3 regions of the Neobacillus sp. OS1-32 genome follow, and region 2 is predicted to be linked to each of the others. Evidence: predicted binding sites of a transcription regulator. Region 2 holds the regulator's gene; each other region holds the start of a gene.
The links. Region 2 encodes Rex, which represses fermentation and respiration genes when NADH is low (regulators of the CRP and FNR family bind a similar motif). Its sites were predicted from a motif close to TTGTGAAATATTTCACAA; they were not measured.
Positions count from the first base shown of each region.

Region 1: the regulator Rex is predicted to act here: its motif matches at 2,997-3,014, upstream of pflB (formate C-acetyltransferase).
Region 3: the regulator Rex is predicted to act here: its motif matches at 1,684-1,701, upstream of RCG24_RS03155 (nitric-oxide reductase large subunit).

Region 1 is NZ_CP133263.1:700,822-707,932, forward strand. It holds gene pflA (pyruvate formate-lyase-activating protein) at 1-508, opposite strand, end outside; gene pflB (formate C-acetyltransferase) at 640-2,919, opposite strand; gene RCG24_RS03740 (cupredoxin domain-containing protein) at 3,169-3,621, opposite strand; gene mprF (bifunctional lysylphosphatidylglycerol flippase/synthetase MprF) at 3,823-6,348, shown strand; gene RCG24_RS03750 (D-alanyl-D-alanine carboxypeptidase family protein) at 6,516-7,111, shown strand, end outside.
Region 2 is NZ_CP133263.1:2,992,465-2,999,575, reverse strand. It holds gene tsaB (tRNA (adenosine(37)-N6)-threonylcarbamoyltransferase complex dimerization subunit type 1 TsaB) at 1-201, shown strand, start outside; gene rimI (ribosomal protein S18-alanine N-acetyltransferase) at 212-661, shown strand; gene tsaD (tRNA (adenosine(37)-N6)-threonylcarbamoyltransferase complex transferase subunit TsaD) at 658-1,674, shown strand; gene RCG24_RS14820 (ABC-F family ATP-binding cassette domain-containing protein) at 2,147-4,066, opposite strand; gene moaC (cyclic pyranopterin monophosphate synthase MoaC) at 4,226-4,720, shown strand; gene RCG24_RS14810 (redox-sensing transcriptional repressor Rex) at 4,766-5,422, shown strand; gene RCG24_RS14805 (YhbD family protein) at 5,716-6,339, shown strand; gene RCG24_RS14800 (cytoplasmic protein) at 6,345-6,923, shown strand; gene RCG24_RS14795 (YdiK family protein) at 7,053-7,111, opposite strand, start outside.
Region 3 is NZ_CP133263.1:595,604-602,714, forward strand. It holds gene RCG24_RS03135 (hypothetical protein) at 1-350, opposite strand, end outside; gene RCG24_RS03140 (DUF2249 domain-containing protein) at 363-572, opposite strand; gene RCG24_RS03145 (DUF2249 domain-containing protein) at 586-819, opposite strand; gene RCG24_RS03150 (Crp/Fnr family transcriptional regulator) at 846-1,538, opposite strand; gene RCG24_RS03155 (nitric-oxide reductase large subunit) at 1,780-4,149, shown strand; gene RCG24_RS03160 (hypothetical protein) at 4,176-4,322, opposite strand; gene RCG24_RS03165 (DUF2249 domain-containing protein) at 4,450-4,683, shown strand; gene RCG24_RS03170 (DMT family transporter) at 4,963-5,859, shown strand; gene RCG24_RS03175 (b(o/a)3-type cytochrome-c oxidase subunit 1) at 5,944-7,111, opposite strand, start outside.

The sequences.
Region 1 (7,111 bases), 2.0 Mb from region 2:
GGCGGACCCAAATTGGCAGATTACGATCTGACAGAAATTTGGCAAACTCCAAAATGTGATCATTCGCCATTCCTGTTAGCTGAATATGTTTTTTCCGGTTTATATGCTTTAAATCAAGCAAGATTAAGTCTGTATAGTGCAGGAGCTCCTCGATCTGCTGGATGAAAAGCTTTGAATGGGAAAAGCAGCCGCCTGATGAATCAATTGTAGTATGAATCCCTAACTTTTTACATTCTTTGAAAAGCTCAATAAGAAACGGTATTTGTAATAGTGGCTCTCCGCCTGTAACGGTAATCCCTCCGCCTGATGCTTCAATAAAAGGGAGGTAGGATGATAAATCCTCAATGATTTCAGCCACAGACATTTGTTTTCCGGTACCAATTTCCCATGTATCGGCGTTATGGCAAAATTGGCAGCGCAACAGGCAGCCTTGAGTAAAAACGACATAGCGGATACCGGGCCCATCGACAGTTCCAAATGTCTCAATGGAATGAATATTTCCGTCCATATGATGATCTCCCTTCATTCTAATTGCCAAGCCATTGATAATAATGAAAGTAACAAGGTGAAATTAATTCTCAACAAAAAGTAAAAGTGTGGGGAAGGGGTTAAATCCTTCCCCAGACACTTTTGTGCCTATTAATGAGCACCCGCAAGCTCTTTAACCGGTTCCTTAGCTGGTTCAGCAGCAGTAATACTTTCATGGAACGTACGATTGATGACATCAATTTGCTGTTCGCGAGTCAGTTTAATGAAGTTAACTGCATAACCAGATACCCGGATGGTTAATTGTGGATATAATTCCGGATGATCCATGGCATCTAATAAGGTATCACGGTTTAATACATTGACATTGAGATGATGTCCGCGTTTTGTCATATAACCATCAAGCAAGGCGACGACATTTTTTACTTGTGTTTCATCTTCACGACCAAGTGCTTTCGGTGTGATCGTAAATGTATTAGAGATACCATCCAATGATGATTCATAAGGTAATTTTGCCACGGAAGTTAATGAGGCAAGAGCACCTTTGGAATCACGGCCATGCATTGGGTTTGCTCCTGGCGCAAATGGTTTACCTGCTTCACGGCCATCTGGTGTTGCACCAGTTTTCTTACCGTAGACGACATTGGAAGTAATCGTTAAGACAGATTGTGTTGGAACAGCGCCACGGTATGTTTTGTGTTTTCTAATTTTGTTCATAATTTCTTTTACAAGATTAACCGCAATTTCGTCAACACGGTCGTCGTTATTGCCGTATTTAGGATAATCGCCCTCGATTTGATAATCAACAACAAGGCCGTTTTCATCACGAATTGTTTTCACCTTTGCATATTTAATGGCACTCAGTGAGTCAGCAGCAACGGAAAGTCCAGCAATACCGCAAGCCATTGTCCGAAGAATTTCACGATCATGAAGCGCCATTTCAAGTCTTTCATAGCTGTATTTATCATGCATATAGTGAATCACATTTAATGTGTTGACATATAGCTCACATAGCCAATCAAGCATATTATCATATTTTTGCATGACTTCGTTGTAATCCAAATACTCAGAGGTAATTGGCTGATAAGCAGGTCCAACTTGGGTTTTATATCTTTCATCAATCCCGCCGTTAATCGCATATAATAAGGCTTTCGCAATGTTGACCCGGGCACCGAAGAACTGCATTTGTTTACCGATTCTCATGGCTGATACGCAGCAGGCAATACCGTAATCATCGCCATAAATTTCCCGCATCATATCGTCATTTTCATATTGAATCGCACTTGATTTAATCGACATTTTGGCAGCATATTGTTTAAAGCCTTCAGGTAATTTGGTAGACCAAAGAATCGTTAAGTTTGGTTCTGGAGCTGGTCCTAAATTGTCCAATGTGTTTAAGAAACGGAAAGAGTTCTTTGTTACCAATGGACGTCCGTCAAGAGCCATCCCACCAATGGATTCAGTTACCCAAGTCGGGTCACCACTGTATAATTCGTTATATTCAGGAGTTCTTGCAAATTTAACAAGACGCAGTTTCATAACAAAATGGTCAACAAGTTCCTGCGCTTCTTTTTCGGTTAGTGACCCATTACGCAAATCTCTTTCGATGTAAATATCCAAGAAAGTAGAGGTACGGCCTAGGCTCATGGCAGCACCATTTTGTTCTTTAATCGCAGCTAAGTAACCAAAGTATAGCCATTGAATCGCTTCTTTCGCATTCTTAGCAGGTTGTGAAATATCATAACCGTATGAAAGAGCCATTTGCTTTAATTCTTTAAGAGCGCGATATTGTTCGCTATATTCTTCACGTTCACGAATCACATCATCAGTCATCGTGCGATCGCCAATATAGTTAAATTCTCTTTGCTTTTCTTTCATTAAAAAGTCAACACCGTATAGAGCAACACGACGATAGTCGCCAATAATCCGACCGCGTCCATAAGCATCAGGAAGACCAGTGATAACGCCGGCATGACGGGCTGCTCTCATTTCTGGAGTATAGGCGTCGAATACCCCTTGGTTATGTGTTTTCCGCCAATCGGTGAAAATATGTTCAATTTCCGGATCTAATTCATAGCCGTATGATTCCAACGCGTTTTTCGCCATGCGGATTCCGCCAAAAGGCATCAACGAACGTTTAAACGGCTTATCAGTTTGAAAACCGACAATTTGTTCCAGCTCTTTATCTAAATATCCGGGTCCGTGTGAAGTAATAGTTGAAACAACTTTAGTGTCAGCATCTAAAACGCCGCCTGCTTCACGTTCCTTTTTCGATAACTCCATAACTTGTCCCCACAGTTTTGTTGTTGCTTTTGTAGGGCCCTCTAAGAAACTTTCATCACCTGTATATGGTGTGAAGTTTTTTAGAATAAAGTCACGCACATTCACTTCTTTTGTCCAAACACCGGTTTTGAAACCTTTCCATTGTTCCATTTTAAGTCACCCCTTACAGAAATAAAGAATATAACAGTTATTCTTTTTTATCACAATTTAAGTATAACAGATTTTTAATGTGAAACAATGAACAATTGTTAAGATATTGTGAAATCTTATTGTTTTAAAAATAAGTTACAAAATATATTAAAAGTGTTACATTAAATATAAAAATCTGTATTATAATCATTTGCAGAAATTAGCAACTGTTATATAAAACAAAAAGAACAGGAATCATCCCCTCCTGTTCTAATCAACAACAATATAGGCAATCATTGGGCCATTATGGTCTCTGGTTGAATGGGCCTCACAAATTAATCGATAGGTTCCTTCTTTATCAAATTGAAGAGGTACCACCGTCTCCTTTCCTTTCTGAACTGTCCCCTTAATGTCGGTTCCTTCGATATAAAAAGGGTGCTTTTCACCGTTTATCCCACTAATAAATAAATGTACTTTTTCACCTTTTTCTAAAGAGATTGTTCCCGGATCCCATCTGTAGGCCTCTAATTGCGTTCCGTTTTTTGTTGTTGTTTTGAATTCAGCAGTTACCATATGAATCTCGCGAATACCTTCATCGGCTGTCTGATTAAAAACAGCGGCATCGCCAGCCTTCATCATAAACCAGGCTAATATAGCGGTTAACATAATCCCGATCGCTAAGAAGAAGACAAAGGTTTCCTTCTTAAATACTAGAAATTTCATTTCAAGTTCCTCCTTAAGAATTTGTCCTCATTCATTCATATGCCTGATAGGGTGGAAAACTTGTCTGCATTTTTTAATTTATTAATGCGGCCTGTAGGTTAAATGGGGATGAAGCGGTCAAAAATAATGCATATATATCTTTGTTTTTCTTGTCGAAACGTTTATAGTAAAAACAGGAATATAAAATAGGTGGTTTTCTTGTTGGGCATAAAAAAAGAAAAGATAGTCAAAGTAATAAAGTTCATTTTTCCACTATTTTTGTTAATACTCGCGGTTATTGAAATTAGAAAATTTACCGGGCATTTAAATGTTGAGTTACTTAAAAATGAATTAAATCAACTAAATGCCTGGGTCTTACTATTTATTATAGCGATCACCTTTGGTGCAGTTTTGCCAATGATTTTATACGATGTGATTTTAGTAAGAGTCTTACAGATCAAAGTTCCTAAGAAGGAACTGTTGGAACAATCGTTTATTGCCAATTCATTTTCTAATTTAATTGGCTTTGGCGGCCTGATAGGAGCCATGCTAAGAACATATTTTTTTCATAAGCTAGAGAACGATAAACGTAGATTGCTAAGTGTCATTGCTTCCGTGTCTTTTTTTTATTTAACCGGTATATCCGTTTTATCATGGGTTGTGACCATTTTTTATCGGCATTTTCCGCTATTTGTTGATATTAAATGGCTTTATTTTGCTGTTTTAGCTGTGAGTTTGTATTTACCGGTATTTATCATGATCCATTTGATCAATGCAAAGAAGAATAACCAGTCACTTATATCCATTAATGCTGGAATGAAGCTGATCGCAGTTTCCATTGTCGAATGGTTTGCTGTGTTTATTGCGATTTACATCTTAAGCAATATATTGGGTATTAGCATTCCAATGACAAAGCTATTTCCGGTATACATTAGCTCCGCTTGTGCAGGGATCATTAGTATGATTCCCGGGGGACTTGGCTCCTTTGATTTGGTTTTCATTTGGGGAATGCAGGATTTACATATTCCACAGGAAAAGGTTTTAGTTCTGCTCCTTTTATATCGGATAGGCTATTACTTTATTCCATTTTTAGTAAGCTCTGTATTCTTTGTCAAATTATATTGGAAAAAATGGAATCAATCATGGAATGATTTGCCAAAGGCAATTGTTCAAGGGCTGAGTCACATTATTCTGACGCTGCTCGTTTTTTCATCGGGATTAATCTTGCTTTTGTCAGCTAGTGTTCCGGGGATTATGTCCCGACTGAGAATGGCCCAAGAACTTTTGGCTTTCCCAATCATTAATGTTTCCCATCAGCTTTCCGTGGCGACTGGCTTTTTATTGCTGGGCTTATCACGGGGGATTGAGTATAGTGTCAAACGCACCTATGATGTAACAATGTTTGCTTTAATTCTAGCTGCATTATTTTCCATCTTTAAGGGGATCGACTATGAAGAAGCGATTTTTTTAATCATTGTTGCCCTGATTCTCAGAATGTCCAAGGGACAGTTTTATCGAGAAAGCTACGTACTGACATGGGGAAAAACATTGTTTGACGTCTCGATCATTGTCATCATCACTTCCATGTACTTGATAATCGGTTACCTTAATTTGCCAAGCGCGAAATTGGCGATGCCGGAAAAATTATTGCCATATGTTATTGTAGATTCCCATGATTTATTCACAAGCGCCTTCATTGGACTGCTGATCGCGTTTATGATTCTTTCTGCGGGTTATTTAATTAGTTTGCCAAAAAAGTGGGTATTTGAAAAATCAATCGATGTGGAAAAAGAAATTCTCGATCATTTTTATAAATACAAAGGAAAAGTATTATCCCATTTAATCCTGTTACATGATAAATTTATTTTTTGGAATAGCAAACGAAATATTTTATTTTCGTTTCAACAGTATGCGGATAAATTGATTGTTCTTGGGGAACCTGTCGGGGAACAAGCGGAAATATCCAATGCCATAGCAGAATTTCAAGAAAAAGCCGATTTGTACGGCTATACTTTGGTATTTTATCAAGTTGGTGAAAAAATGCTGCCGCTTCTCCACAATCACGGTTTTGCTTTCTTTAAGCTTGGGGAGGAAGCTGTCATTGATTTAAAGGAATTCTCGCTCTCCGACGATAAATTGCAAAATTTACAGGCAATTGAAAATAAGTTCTCTCGTGATCAATATACTTTCGAATTGCTGGAACCGCCATTTTCGGAAAAGCTTTTTCAGGAATTAAAGGAGATATCAATAGATTGGCTGCAGGGGAGGAAGGAAAAGGGCTTTTCATTGGGATATTTTGATAAAAACTATTTGAATAAAGCACCAATTGCGATTGTTAGAGATAATAATTTACAAATTCTGGGGTTTGTGAGCATCATGTATGTTTATGATCAGCAGACCATTTCAGTTGATTTGATGCGTTTCAAACATGATGTTAGACCCGGTACAGTTGATTTTCTCTTCCTTTCATTGATTGAGTGGGCGAAGAGCCAAGGCTATGAGCGTTTAAATTTGGGGATGGCGCCGTTAGCCAATGTGGGATTATCAAAATTTGCTTTCTTAAGTGAAAAAATCGCCTCGCAAATTTTTTTACATGGTCATTTAATTTATCATTTTGAAGAGTTAGAAGAATTTAAAGAAAAATATACAAATATTTGGAAACCAAAATATATAGCGTATCGTAAAAAATCATCACTTCCTTTTATAATGGCACAAATTTCGCTGTTGATATCGAAAAAAAGAGAATAGAAATGGCGAGAAACGGTAAGAAAACTGCTTACCGTTTTTTTATGATAAACTTTTTTTGGAAAAACTATTTTTTCTTATTAATAATCTGTTAAAATATATGAGGATTATAGTACTTATTAAGGGTGTTCATATTGAGAAAATTTGTAGCAGGTTTTTCTTTCATTATTATGCTGTTTTCAATCCAAACGATCACATATGCTAAAAGTGATCCAAAATTGGCATTGAAAAGTGAGGCAGCCATTCTTTTAGACTCCGAAACAAACGCGGTTCTATACAGTAAAAATGCCGATAAAAAAATGTATCCGGCCAGTCTAACTAAAATTGCGACAGCCATATATGCGATTGAAAAGGGCGATTTAAACAGTATTGCGACTGTAAGCGACAATGCCGTAAGACAGGACGGCACGAGAGTTTATTTAGTTGAGGGTGAAAAATTACCGTTAATCAAATTGGTCCAAGGCATGCTGATCAATTCCGGAAATGATGCTGCGGTGGCCGTGGCCGAACAGGTAGATGGCAGTGTTAACCAATTTGCCAAAAATCTAAATGAATATCTAAAAACAACTATCGGTGTCCACCATACTCATTTTACAAATCCAAGTGGTTTATTTGACAAAAATCATTATACGACCGCCAGTGATATGGCCTTAATCACTAATTATGCAATAAAAAACCCTGTTTTTGCCAAGATTTTCGGGACGAAAAAAATTCATTGGGTAGGAAAGTCCTGGAATACAAATATCCTTTCCCACCATAAGATGTT
Region 2 (7,111 bases):
CGCAAGGTATTTGAAGAAAGATTGGGGTCAAAGGCGATTTTTGCAAATCCAACTGAACAAAATCCCCGTCCTGCTGAGCTAGCATGGTTAGGAAAAGATAAGCCGGGTGAGGATGTGCATACTTTTGTGCCTAACTATATTCGCTTAGCGGAGGCCGAAGCAAAGTGGCTGGAGAAACAAGGAAAAACTTTAAATGGATAGGAAATGAGAAATGGACGATTCATATGTATTTCGCTATATGCGAGAAGATGATATTGACCAGGTTTTAGAGGTGGAACATGCTTCTTTCACGCTGCCGTGGAGCAGGGAGGCTTTTTATAATGAATTACACAATAACCAATTTGCGGTTTACATTGTCATTGAACATGACAAAAGGGTAGTTGGTTACTGCGGAGCATGGATGATTGTGGATGAAGCACATGTGACGAATGTTGCCATCCTCCCGGAATATCGCGGAAAAAAACTTGGTGACGCGATGATGCGCTATTTAATGGAACTTGCCCGTCTTAAAGGAGTCCGGACAATGACACTGGAAGTGAGGGTGACGAATCATATCGCTCAATCGCTGTATCGAAAAATGGGATTCCAAAATGGCGGCATTCGGAAAAATTATTATTCGGATAATCAAGAAGACGCCTTAGTAATGTGGGTGAACGTATGAAAAAGGATTTGTTAATTTTAGGAATTGAAACAAGCTGCGATGAAACGGCAGCGGCGATTACAAAGAATGGCCGCGAAATTATCGCGAACGTTGTAGCATCGCAAATTGAAAGCCATAAACGCTTTGGAGGGGTTGTCCCGGAGATTGCCTCCAGACATCATGTTGAACAAATAACGATTGTGATCGAAGCGGCGCTTAAGCAGGCAAATGTCACAATGTCAGAAATTGATGCAATTGCTGTTACTGAAGGCCCGGGTTTGGTAGGTGCTCTCTTAATAGGGGTTAATGCGGCGAAAGCGCTGGCCTTTGCGCATCAAAAACCGCTTGTGCCAGTCCATCATATTGCCGGGCATATTTATGCCAATCGGCTGGTAACAGAACTGCAGTTTCCACTCTTAGCCCTGGTCGTCTCAGGGGGACATACAGAGCTGGTCTATATGAAGGAACATGGTCATTTTGAGGTGATTGGGGAAACGCGCGATGACGCTGCCGGCGAGGCCTATGACAAGGTAGCCCGGGTATTAAATATGCCGTATCCTGGGGGTCCGCATATTGATCGCTTGGCTCACGAAGGCAGCCCGGTGATTGATTTGCCACGGCCCTGGCTTGAAGGCTCTTATGACTTTAGCTTCAGCGGGTTAAAATCAGCTGTTATTAACACTGTCCACAATGCTGAGCAGCGCGGTGAAGCGATTGCCCCAGAGGATTTAGCTGCGAGCTTTCAGGCAAGTGTAGTCGATGTCTTAGTGAAAAAAACCGTCGATGCCGTTGCGGAATATGGAGTAAAACAGGTGTTAGTAGCCGGTGGGGTGGCCGCAAACAAAGGTCTTAGAAGTGCTTTAGAGGAAGCCTTTTCCGGCTTGGATGTGGAATTAGTGATACCGCCGTTATCATTTTGTACCGATAATGCTGCCATGATTGCGGCAGCCGGCAGTGTAATGTTTGAAAAAGGAGTCAGAGCGGATTTGTCTCTTAATGCGATTCCTGGACTTGAAATTGAGATATTTAATTAAAACTGGGCCCTCCTTTTTTTGGAGGGTTATTTTTTTAGCTAATAAGGAGGTATAAAATTTTCCTAAATTTTATACCTCCTTATGTCGCATAAATTCAACTACGCCTCTGCCTTCGTCCTTAAGGACTCGCCAGTCGACGAGTTTTCATTTAACCAATCGTTTAATTAAAACTGGCTAATGTGCCCTTAATTAAACGATTGATTAAATTGGAGAAAAACATAAAAAATGTGGATAAGTCGCTTATGTAATAATCCAATTGTGGGTAATTCATTTAATAATTGTGGATAATGTGGATAAAAACAGATATTTTTGTGGATAATGTGGAAAAGTTAAATCATGTTTATGAGTTAGCTATTCTTCATGTGGATAAAATTGTGGAAAAGATATTTTGAAGGTTACAGCATAATTTTTTATCATTAAAAAAAGCTGCCATACCAGAAAAGGCGGGTTCGGCAGCCGTCAAATAGATAAGTTATTCCGCCAGCTCAGCCCATTCATCCATTAACTGATCAAGCTGGGCCTTTGTCTTTTCATTGCTTTGGGTAATCTCCATTACCTTTTGATGATCCTGAAAAATCTTAGGATCGCATAAAAGCTGTTCATACTCTTGAATTTGCGCTTCCAATTCTTCAATTCGCTGTTCAATTTCTTCCAGCTTGCGTTTCCGCTGACGTTCCAGCTTCTTACTTTCCTTATCTTGTTGATAACTTACTTTTTCTGAACGGTCAGCAGCGGCAGCCTTTTTCTCGAGAGAGGCAAGCTCAATAGCAGCGAGTTCTTCCTGTTCCAATTTCTTCTCGACGTAATAATCATAATCTCCAAGAAACTCAGTGCTCCCCTCGCGGCTCAGCTCAATCACCTTCGTTGCAATCCGATTGATAAAATATCTGTCATGGGAAACAAATAAAAGTGTCCCTGGATAGTCGATTAAGGCATTTTCAAGGACTTCTTTGCTATCAAGATCAAGATGGTTTGTTGGTTCATCCAAGATTAGCAGATTGGCTTTTTCCATCATCAGCTTTGCTAAGGCCAGCCGTGCTTTTTCACCACCGCTCAGCGATGAGACAGTTTTTAATACATCATCACCAGAAAAAAGAAAATTTCCAAGCACAGTGCGGATTTCCTTTTCTGGTTTAAGTGGGTATTCATCCCAAAGTTCGTTTAAGACCCGTTTGTTGGAAGTCAAGTTTGCCTGCTCCTGGTCATAATAACCAATCAATAAATTGGACCCATATAAAATTTCTCCGCCAAGCGGTTTTAGCTTTTTAATAATCGTCTTAAGCAGAGTGGACTTACCGATGCCGTTTGGGCCGACCAAAGCAATGCTGTCACCCCTAAATACGCGGAAAGAAATGTTCTCCGATACTTTCTCGCCATCATAACCGACTGCAAGGGAATTTACCGCTAATACATCGTTGCCGCTTTGCTTTTCAATGTCAAATGAAAAATTGGCAGACTTTTCATCACCTAACGGACGGTCGATAACTTCCATTTTCTCTAGCCTTTTCCTCCGGCTTTGCGCCCGTTTCGTCGTTGTCGCCCGGGCGATATTGCGCTGGATAAAATCTTGCAGGGCAGCGATTTCTTGCTGCTGTTTTTCATATAGCTTCATGTCACGTTCAAAATTGGCTGCCTTCTGTTCTAAATAAGCACTATAATTGCCGCTAAACCGTTGGATGCGGTTGCGCGATAATTCGTACACCTGAGTGACCACTTTGTCCAAGAAATAGCGGTCGTGCGAAACAATTAAAATGGCCCCATCATACCCTTGTAAATATTGTTCAAGCCAGGAGAGCGTTTCGATATCCAGATGGTTGGTGGGCTCGTCCAATATTAAAATGTCCGGTTTCGTCAGCAGTAACTTACCTAACGCAAGCCGTGTTTTTTGACCGCCACTGAGGCTTGAGATCATCAATGAATGGTCATGAAAATTGAGTCCATGCAGCACGGAGCGAATATCCGCTTCAAATTGATAGCCGCCAAGTTCTTTAAACTGGACCTGTAAATGGTCATATTCATGAATAATTCGTTCGTACTTTGCCTGATGGTTAAAAATATCAGGATCAGCCATTTGCTCCTCAAGCTTGCGTAAAGATTTTTCCATCTTTCGAAGTGCTTCGAAGACACTCAACATTTCCTCCCAGATGGAAAAATTGGATTCCAAACCGGTATTCTGGGCTAAATAGCCGATTGTTACCTCTTTCGGCTTGATGATCTCGCCGCCATCATAAGACAGATGTCCAGCAATAATTTTCAATAATGTCGATTTACCTGCCCCGTTCCGGCCGACGAGGGCGACGCGGTCCCGAGTTTGTAATTCTAGCTTTATATTCGATAAAATAAGGTCAGCACCATAATATTTTTGTAATTGATTAACTTGCAGTAAAATCATGTTCATTCACCTCTATACTTACAAATAGTGTACCTTATTCCCGAAAGGGCGGCAATACGAGCAAAAAAGCCGTAATTGGATAAAAAAATATACCGTTAGTTCAAAGTTTCACACACATCGACAAAAAAATATAGTATCATTTGGGAGGAGGTATTTATAATGGCTGAGTTTACTCATTTTAATGAAGAAGGAAGAGCAAAGATGGTGGACGTCAGCAATAAGCCGAAAACAGTCCGCACTGCTTTTGCTCATTCCAGCATTACCGTAAGTGAAGAAATTTACCAAAAAATAACGCATCATGAAATGAAAAAAGGCGATGTCTTGGCAGTTGCTCAAGTTGCTGCGGTAATGGCGGCCAAGAAAACCTGGGAGATCATTCCGATGTGCCACCCTATTCCGTTAACAGGGATAAATATTAGTTTTTCCTGGGAGCAAATTCAATTAAAACAATACCAGTTACATATTGCCGTATCTGTGAAAACAATCGGTAGCACGGGAGTTGAGATGGAAGCGTTAACAGCAGCCTCTGCGTGTGCTTTAACGGTCTATGACATGTGTAAAGCAGTGGATAAGGGTATGGTAATCGGACCAACTTATTTAGTGGAAAAAACCGGCGGTAAAAGTGGTGACTATAAAAGAACCGACCTGATTTGAACATGCAGCAATGGAGCTAATACTTGAAGCGGGGTGAAGGAGAGAATGTCGAATGAAACGACGAAGATTCCACAGGCAACAGCAAAGCGGCTACCGTTATATTATCGGTTTTTAAAAAATCTGCATTCTTCTGGTAAACAAAGGGTGTCGTCAGCAGAGTTAAGTGAAGCAGTGAAGGTTGATTCAGCTACAATTCGCAGGGATTTTTCCTATTTTGGTGCCCTCGGGAAAAAAGGATATGGCTATAATGTAAATTATTTATTATCCTTTTTTCGGAAAACTCTGGACCAGGATGAATTAACGAAAGTAGCCCTAATTGGTGTGGGTAATTTAGGAACTGCCTTTTTAAATTATAATTTTATGAAAAATAATAATACCAAAATCACCTGCGCCTTCGATGTTGACCCTGGAAAGGTTGGAACATTAATTGGTGATGTTCCAGTTTTTGCGATGGATGATTTAGAAAAACATTTAAACGAAGAAGAGATTTCGGTGGTTATTTTAACAGTACCGGCTCAGGTTGCCCAATTGATTACGGACCGTCTTGGCAACACGAATGTAAAGGGGATCCTGAACTTTACCCCGGCAAGATTAAATGTCGCCAAATCGATTCGCGTACATCACATTGACCTCGCAGTTGAACTGCAATCACTGGTGTACTTTTTGAAGCATTATCCGAATGTCGACGAAACCGAAGAATAGGAGAAAAAGCTTTTCTGATGATGATCAGGGAAGCTTTTTTTAATTGTCTAAGTGAAAGCATGGTGTCAGGCACTGCAACAGGTACATGAGGCCATGCGTTTATTTATTGATGGGATAGCAGAAAAGACAAAAAGGGAGGATCGTAGTTTGAAGCTGTCCGGAAGGGGACGATGATTTGGTGATAGCTGTGCGGGATAATTGGCAATCAGCCCTATTTTCCAAAAAACAGAAAATAAAATTTTACAGCATAACAATGTTATGTTACACTGTAAAATAGAAAGGGGTTATCGAAAATGAGCGAGGAGTTAATTTCCAAAAAGGACTTATTGAGTTTAACCGGAATTTCGTATGGGCAGTTATACCGCTGGAAACGGAAGGATCTTATACCAGAGGAATGGTTTATCCGTAAATCAACATTTACAGGTCAAGAAACCTTTTTTCCCAAGGAAAGGATATTGGAACGGATTGAAAAAATTCAAACAATGAAGGAGAATTTGTCGCTGGATGAATTGGCAGATCTGTTATCACCAAATGTAACGGAAATTATTTTAACAAAGGATGAACTTATAAAACGTAACATTGTTTCAGAGACGGTTATGAATATTTACCAAGAAAGTGAGAGTGGCCATTTTCAGTTTGATTTTTCGAGGATTCTTGAGGCAAATGTATTGGAAAAACTGCTGCAATCAGGGGAGATCAATTTAGACGAAGGAAAAATGCTGCTTCAGCTTTTAAAGCTAAACCGCCCGCTAATTGAACAAAAACATGGGGAAATCGTCATCACGAGAAAGCTGGGGGTGTCCTCCTGTTTGCTGCTGATTAATGCTGAAAGTTTTCATTTTGAGTCTGGGACAAAGGTAGTTGCCAAGCTCTCGCTGTTAACCTGCATAGAGGAACTAAAGGCAAAATTATTTTAAATGTCGTGAAAAAACTGGAAATATCGGGTCATGCGGCGATTGGCGGCAGAGTAAAAGCTGAAGAAGTAAGGGTCAAGGGCATCTTGAAGGTGGCCAAGGACTGTGAAACGGAAATTTTTAAAGCAGAATCACAATTTATCATTGGTGGTTTGTTAAACGCAGAGCATATTGAGATTCAAATTTATGGTGAGTGTACAGCTAAGGAAATTGGCTGCCAAACGATTAAGGTCAAATATGAGTCATTCCATTCAAGCGGCGGCTTTGAGATTAAAGGCCTATTAACCGCTGAAACTATTAATATTGTCTTAAGGTTCGGAAGCAGTAAGGCTGAAGAAATCGGCGGCGGGAAAATTACTGTGAAACGGAAGAAAAACTCGTTGTTCCCGTTCGGAAAAGAGACTGGATCACTACAGACCAAAGTAATCGAAGGCGATGACATTTACCTGGAAAATACAACAGCGGACATTGTCAGAGGCAATAAAATAAAAATTGGCCCAGGCTGTATCATTGGAACGGTTGAATACAGGACGGACTTTCAACAAGACCCTGACTCAACAGTCAAAACGGTGTCAGGCACCAAGTAATTTTTCATATGTCCAGCTCGAGCGTCGAGCAACAAATGGCCGACCCGCTTCTACCTGCGTTAAGGAGCGGCCCTTGGTGATACGCTGCTTAACGGTTGCTTCCACATTTCTTGGTGCTTGACATGATACTTATTTTTTCAATTGATCCCTGAATTTGAAGTGAAAGGTGATCATTTTTAATCCTGACC
Region 3 (7,111 bases), 1.9 Mb from region 2:
CCTGGAATCAACGCATGTTGCGGTGAAAAATATAAAGTGACAGCAAAGGAGATGACTCCTATTGCCGTAATGAAAAATTGGATAAAACCCAATTTTTCACTCCAAATTTTAGTTAAAAAGGCCACTGGTACCAGCTGGTACATCGCTCCCATAGCAATCATCAAGGCCCACCCCAGGACTAATAAATGGGCTGCCGACCAAATCCCCGGAATTCGAAAGCTGCCCCCGGTCACCATTTGCCCGTTAAATAGCAACATGATTTGCGAGGCAATGAGGGCTATTAAACTAAATAATATAAAGGAAAAAGGAAGTTTGAAATTGGTTTCACTTCCTAAATTCTGCGGAAGCATAGTCTCACCTTCTTAACGAAAGATTTCAATTTTAAAACTTCCATCTGATTGTTGTTCGGTTCGCTGTTTATATCCGAGTTCTTCCAGCTGCTCATAAAGGAACATGGGTCTTCTATCATTAATAATCGTTAATACTTCATCATCTTTCATTTTTGTTAATGCAGCTAAAGTCCGCATCATTGGCTGTGGCGGCTCAAGACCACGATTATCTAGCATTTTCATTGATTTCACACTCCTAGTTGCTCTTTGTAAAGGTTACTTTCCAATGCTTTTTTTCGATTTCCTCCGCCTCATGGGAAAAGCCCTTTGCTTTTAAAATGGCAAACAGCGGGGTTGGCTTAAACGGGGCATGAAGAATGAAGATATCGCCCTGATTGCAATCCTTTACAGCCTCCATTATTTTTTGGAATGGCTCAATTTTATTTTTTAAATCTTCTCTAACATCTAATTCAATTATTTTCGGTTCCATTTAACCATCCTTACCTTTCCTTCAAATTAAGAAAACAATTCTCCTTGGAGGGATTCACGGTCGATATAGTAAAACCCATCCTCACTCAGAACAACTTGCTTTTTCTTTTTTAATTGGTTAATCGTACGGCTGACAGTTTCCCTGGAAGTTCCAATCATATTGGCCAATTCCCGATTTGTAAATGGGGTTGTCAGCTTATAATGACCCCCGATTTTTTCCCCATTCGTTTTACATAACCTAATAAGCAGGAGAACAATTTGTTCAAATGTATTATGAAGAACCTGCGCTTCTAATCTCCCTTGTAAATCGATAATTTTTTCTCCCAGCACTTTAAAAAGTTTAATACAAAGTTCAGGAAAAGAAATGAGGATTTCTTCAAATTTGTCAATAGGGATAACAATTAAATCTGCATCCTCGATAACCTCAGCATGTGCTGGATAATGCCCCTTCCTAAAAAAGCCGGCATGAGGAAACATTTCACCCGGTTCCAACACCGAGACAATTTGCTCCTTACCGGTAAAATCAGTTTTGTAAATTTTCACCTTACCGCGATGAATAAAGAAGACACGATCAAGGGGGTCGTCCTGCATAAAAACATACATCTTATGCTTATAAAAGCGAGTTAGGGCAATCTCCACGATGGGAGCTAGTTCATCGGATGATAACTCTTTAAATAAGGGGACATCGGATAGTCTCTTTTCTATGTCCTCTTGCCTCATTAACATCACCTTCATGTTATTAATTACTCTATTCGGAACTATTTTAGCAATGAAATCACAGTAAATATGTGACCTGCATCATAGAAGTGAAGTTTTTATGAAAATAATTCTCGATGTGACAAAATTGTGAACAAAAATCCGCTAAATGTGAGAATTATCACAGATTAAAAATGAGGCGCCTCACACTGTAGAATTATTGGAAAGCTAAAATATGATTTGTAATGAAAAGGAGGAGAACCAAATGGATATCCAAAGGGGAACAGCCACAAAAAAAATGGCAAAGGAAAATAAAAATGCCCTATTGAAATCTATTCTATTAGTCACTATTATTCTTAGTTTCACAGTTTTGCTTGGGGGAGGTTATTGGATCTTCAAGGAACAAGCTCCTAGGCCGCTGAAAATCACCAATCAAAAGGGTGAAGTATTGTTAACGAAAAAATCAATTATGGGCGGCCAGGCCGTATGGCAAAAATACGGATTAATGGATTATGGTACCGTGCTTGGACATGGCTCCTATATGGGACCGGACTATACGGCCGAAGCATTAAAAATATATACCGAAGGAATGCAGGATTTTAAGGCAAATCAACAGTATCAGCAAAATTATGCGACCCTAAATACGGATGATAAGGCAATCATCAAAAATCAAGTTATTAAGGAAATGCGAAAAAATCGTTATGATTCAAGCAAAGATACTTTGCAGCTTACGGACGCACAGGCGTTTGGCTTGGAGAAAGTGCGTACATATTATAAGAAGATTTTCACAAAAGGCGATGGCTGGGGTTTAAAGGCCAATCTAATAAAAGAATCAGATATGCCAACAAGTCATCGTGCCTATGTAGATAACGGGGATCAAATAAAGCAAATTTCTGATTTCTTCTTCTGGACGGCCTGGCTCTCAAGCACTGTACGGCCAGGAGACAAAATAACCTATACGAATAACTGGCCGTATTACGAAGATGCCGGAAATCATCTGTCTTTCTCAGCTGTATGGTGGAGCGGAGCAAGCGTTACGATATTAATTTTAATGATTGGGATTATTCTATACTTCTTCTACCGTTATCAATTTAGCATGAAAGAGGCCTATAAGGAAGGAAATTTCCCGCGGATAGATTTACGTGCCATGCCGGTGACAAGTTCGCAGGTTAAAACAGGAAAGTATTTTGCCGTTGTTTCAGTGTTATTCTTTGTTCAATGTATGTTTGGGGCGTTACTTGCCCACTATTACATTGAACCGGAGAGCTTTTTCGGAATAAAGTGGATTCATGATATCCTTCCATTTAATATCACAAAAGGCTATCATTTGCAGCTGGCGATATTCTGGATTGCAACTGCCTGGCTTGGAATGGGGATCTATGTAGCACCGCTTGTTGGCGGTTATGAACCGAAGAAGCAAGGATTATTAGTTGATATTTTATTCTGGGCATTAGTTGTCCTTGTCGGCGGCAGCATGGTCGGCGAATGGCTTGGTGCCAAAGGCTATTTAGGCAACGAATGGTTCCTGTTCGGACACTCAGGCTGGGAATATATTGAGCTGGGACGTGTATGGCAGCTGATTCTGATCGTAGGTATGTTTATTTGGCTGTTTATTGTCTTTCGGGGAATTAAAGCCGGATTAAAGAAAGAAAGTGATAAAGGCGGTTTAATTCACTTATTATTTTACTCGGCAATTGCTGTTCCAGCCTTTTATATCTTCGCATTATTTATTAATCCGGATACAAGCTTTACCTTTGCTGATTATTGGCGTTGGTGGATCATTCACCTTTGGGTGGAAGGAATTTTCGAAGTGTTTGCCGTAGTGGTAATCGGGTTCTTACTTGTTCAATTGGGACTCGTTACGAAAAAATCAACTGTTAGACAATTATACTTCCAATTAATTTTATTGTTAGGCAGCGGGGTAATCGGCATTGGCCACCATTATTACTATAACGGATCCGCTGAGGTTTGGATAGGACTTGGTGCTGTTTTCTCAGCTCTGGAAGTCATTCCGTTGACATTATTAATTCTTGAAGCATATGAACAATATAGAATGATGCGTGATGGCGGCGTCGATTTTCCTTTCAAAGGTACCTTCTGGTTCTTGATTTCTGTTGCCATCTGGAACTTGGTCGGTGCTGGTGTCCTAGGATTCTTGATCAATCTGCCAGCCGTTTCCTACTTTGAACATGGGCAATTCTTAACACCAGCTCATGGACATGGTGCGATGATGGGGGTATATGGTATGTTTGCCTGTGCAGTCCTGCTATACTCCTTAAGAAATGTTGTAAAACCAGAGGCTTGGAATGATAAGTGGATTAAATTTAGCTGTATCATGTTAAATATCGGTCTTGCCGGAATGGTCTTCTTATCGCTGCTTCCTGTCGGTATTAAGCAAATAAAAGAAGCCTTCTATCATGGTTATGCAGCCAGCCGTTCCTCGGCATTCCTGAAACAGGATTTTGTGCAAACTATATTAACCTGGCGTGCTGTTCCTGACACCATTTTCCTAGCCGGAGTAATTGTTCTTACACTATTCTGCATTAAAGCGCTTTTCAATTTGCGTAAGCCAACACATAAAGAGGGGGAAAAGCTCCCGGTTAAAGATTTAACACTTGATTATGAAGAAGAATAAATAAGGAAAATCCGTAAGGCTCAGCTTTACGGATTTTCATTTTTTTTGCATATAGTTTCGTAGCAAGTGAAGCAGTAACTTTGTTTTTCATCCGTCATGACTCCATTGAAAAAACCGTCTAAACAATAAATGTCTTTACCACAGCAACTGCAGGTGCCAACTAATTCCTTCATCCCAAATCCTCCTTTGCCTTAAACCTATTAACAAAATCATCAATAAACTGTGATAGGGTTCACTATTTCTTGGAAAAACATTTTTTATAATGTAATAGCAGTTAACGAAATAACAGGAGTGATTCTATTGCAAACTTTTGCTAAGGTAATAAATGTACCAGATTATCCACCACGTGAAAAACATCCAACGATCTTTAAAGCATTTGATGCGTTAGCATCGGGGGAAATCATGCAAATTATCAATGACCATGATCCAAAGCCCCTGCTATATCAATTTATGATGGAGAGAGCAGAGCAATTTACTTGGGAGTATACTGAAGAAGGTCCTGAAATTTGGAAAGTAACGATTAGTAAGAGATAATTTTTGCTGATTTGACAAGTCCCTCTTTAAAACATTCGAGAAACCCATTATTTTAGATAAATTTATTTTACAACAGAAATAACTTCTGTTGTATTTTTTTATAAAGGGGAGATCGCTTGCACCGTCTTTTAACTTTTCAGAAGAATGTGATAAAATTTATTTTATGAAAAAGGGGGAAGCTTTGATGGATTTTGGACCATTAACTATGGAGTTCTTAGAATTATGTCAGAAAGACATTGATTATTTATCAGAAAAATATGGAAAGGTGTATCAGTTAAATTGAAACACGTTTACCCGATTTTTTTGATATCTATTAGTGCGACGTTATGGGGGATTATCGCGATCTTTGTTCGGAAACTTTCAGCTATTGGCTTATCTTCAATGGAAATTGTTACTATCCGAGTGGTAATGGCAGCCATATTGCTGGGGATTATCGGACTGGTAAAATATCGGCCGCAGATGAAAATTTCTCTATCAGATTTGAAGTTATTTATCGGGACGGGAATCTTTAGTATTGTGTTATTTAATTGGTGCTATTTTACTTCCGTTAATCAAATGAATTTATCTTTAGCGGTCATATTGCTTTATACATCGCCAGCTTTCGTGACCATTTTATCATTTTTGTTTTTAAAGGAAAAAATGACATGGCTAAAGGCTGTCTCAGTCTCCGGAACGATCCTGGGGTGTATGCTAATTGCCGGCGTCAGCCAACATGATGCTGCCTCTTTAAGTACGCTTGGCATTATTACTGGTCTTGGTGCCGGTTTTGGTTATGCCTTATATAGCATCTTTGGTAAATTTGCCTTGGAAAAATATCAGCCGTTTACCGTTACCTTTTATACATTTTTAATCGCGGCTATTTTCTTACTCCCAATTTCCGGTCTATGGAATAAAGCAGGATTACTTTTTAGTGGGCAAGTCCTCATTTATGGAATTGGTTTTGCGTTGTTTCCAACCGTTATTGCCTTTTTATTATATACGAAGGGGTTGGAGAAAATTGAAAGCAGTAAGGCAGCCATCATTGCAACTGTTGAACCTTTGGTGGCTACTTTATTAAGCCTATTACTTTATAAGGAAAGCTTTGGATTGATTCAGGCCATTGGATCCAGTCTAATTCTCGTATCAGTTATTATCGTTAATCTGCCAAAAAAACAAAAGGCTTCAATCATCGATTGAAGCCTTCGTTTGTCCTAGTTTTCAAGTGTTTTTTTCTTTTGTTTATCTAAAGATGTTTTCTTTTAACGAAGTATTTACTTTTTATTACCATGTCTTAAAGCCTTTTGAGCCAATTGGTGCATTTTGAATGATATCAATGAATGGCACCGTGTAGGCAAACAAGATAAGTACAGCAGTTATTCCAAGCCATAATTTCCAGTTTTCAAATACCAATGGTGCTTTTTCTTCCAGATTCTCTGCTTCACCAACAGGGAATTCTTCTTCTCCTTTTGGTGCAAAGAAAGCGAGATTAATAAAAATGATTAAGAACAAGATAATCCCAATGAATAAAATCGATCCGCCGACTGCTTGGGCAATTTGGTATGGAATCCAATCTAAAGCCTGCTGTGAATTCCCATATGTTGAAAAACTTGAGCGTCGTGGTCCGCCTAAGAGACCTTCAAGATGCATTGCTACAGACATGAACGTCATTCCAATAAACCAAACCCAACCTTGGATAATCGCCAATTTATTCATGGATTTTGTTAGTTTACGCCCCGTTAAATGCGGGACAAGCCAATAAGACACACCCAGGAATGTTAATAATACAGCGGTTGCAACTGTAAGATGAAAGTGACCCGTTACCCAAATAGTGTTATGAACTACCTGGTCCATTTGGTTGGAAGCATTGACAATACCACCAGCACCTGCAGGGATAAATGCAACCATACCGATAAATGGAACGGTAAAGCGGGCATCATTCCACGGAAGTACTTTAAACCAGCCGAAAAGGCCTTTTGCTCCCTTGCTACGTCCATATCTTTCAAATGTAGCGAAGAGGGAGAATGCGGTCATCAATGATGGGATGACAACCATAAATGTCAGGATAACTTGAATGAACTTCCATGCTGGATCAATCCCCGGTTCCATTAACTGATGGTGGAAACCGACCGGAACCGAAAATAGCAGGAATAAAATAAATGTCAAACGAGCTAAAGAATCTGAGAAAATTTTGCCACCAATTACTTTTGGAATCACAACATACCAAGCCATATAAGCAGGAAGTAACCAGAAATAAACCAGCGGGTGACCGAAGTACCAGAAGAGCGTACGGCTTACCAGGACATCAACCCGGTCAACCAGACCCAAAGACCATGGAAGCAATTGGAATAATACAGTTGAGGCTACACCAAGGGTAGCGACAATCCACATTACTGTATTAATAACAGCCATAAAGGACAAAAGCGGACTTGGTTTCCCAGGATTATTCTTC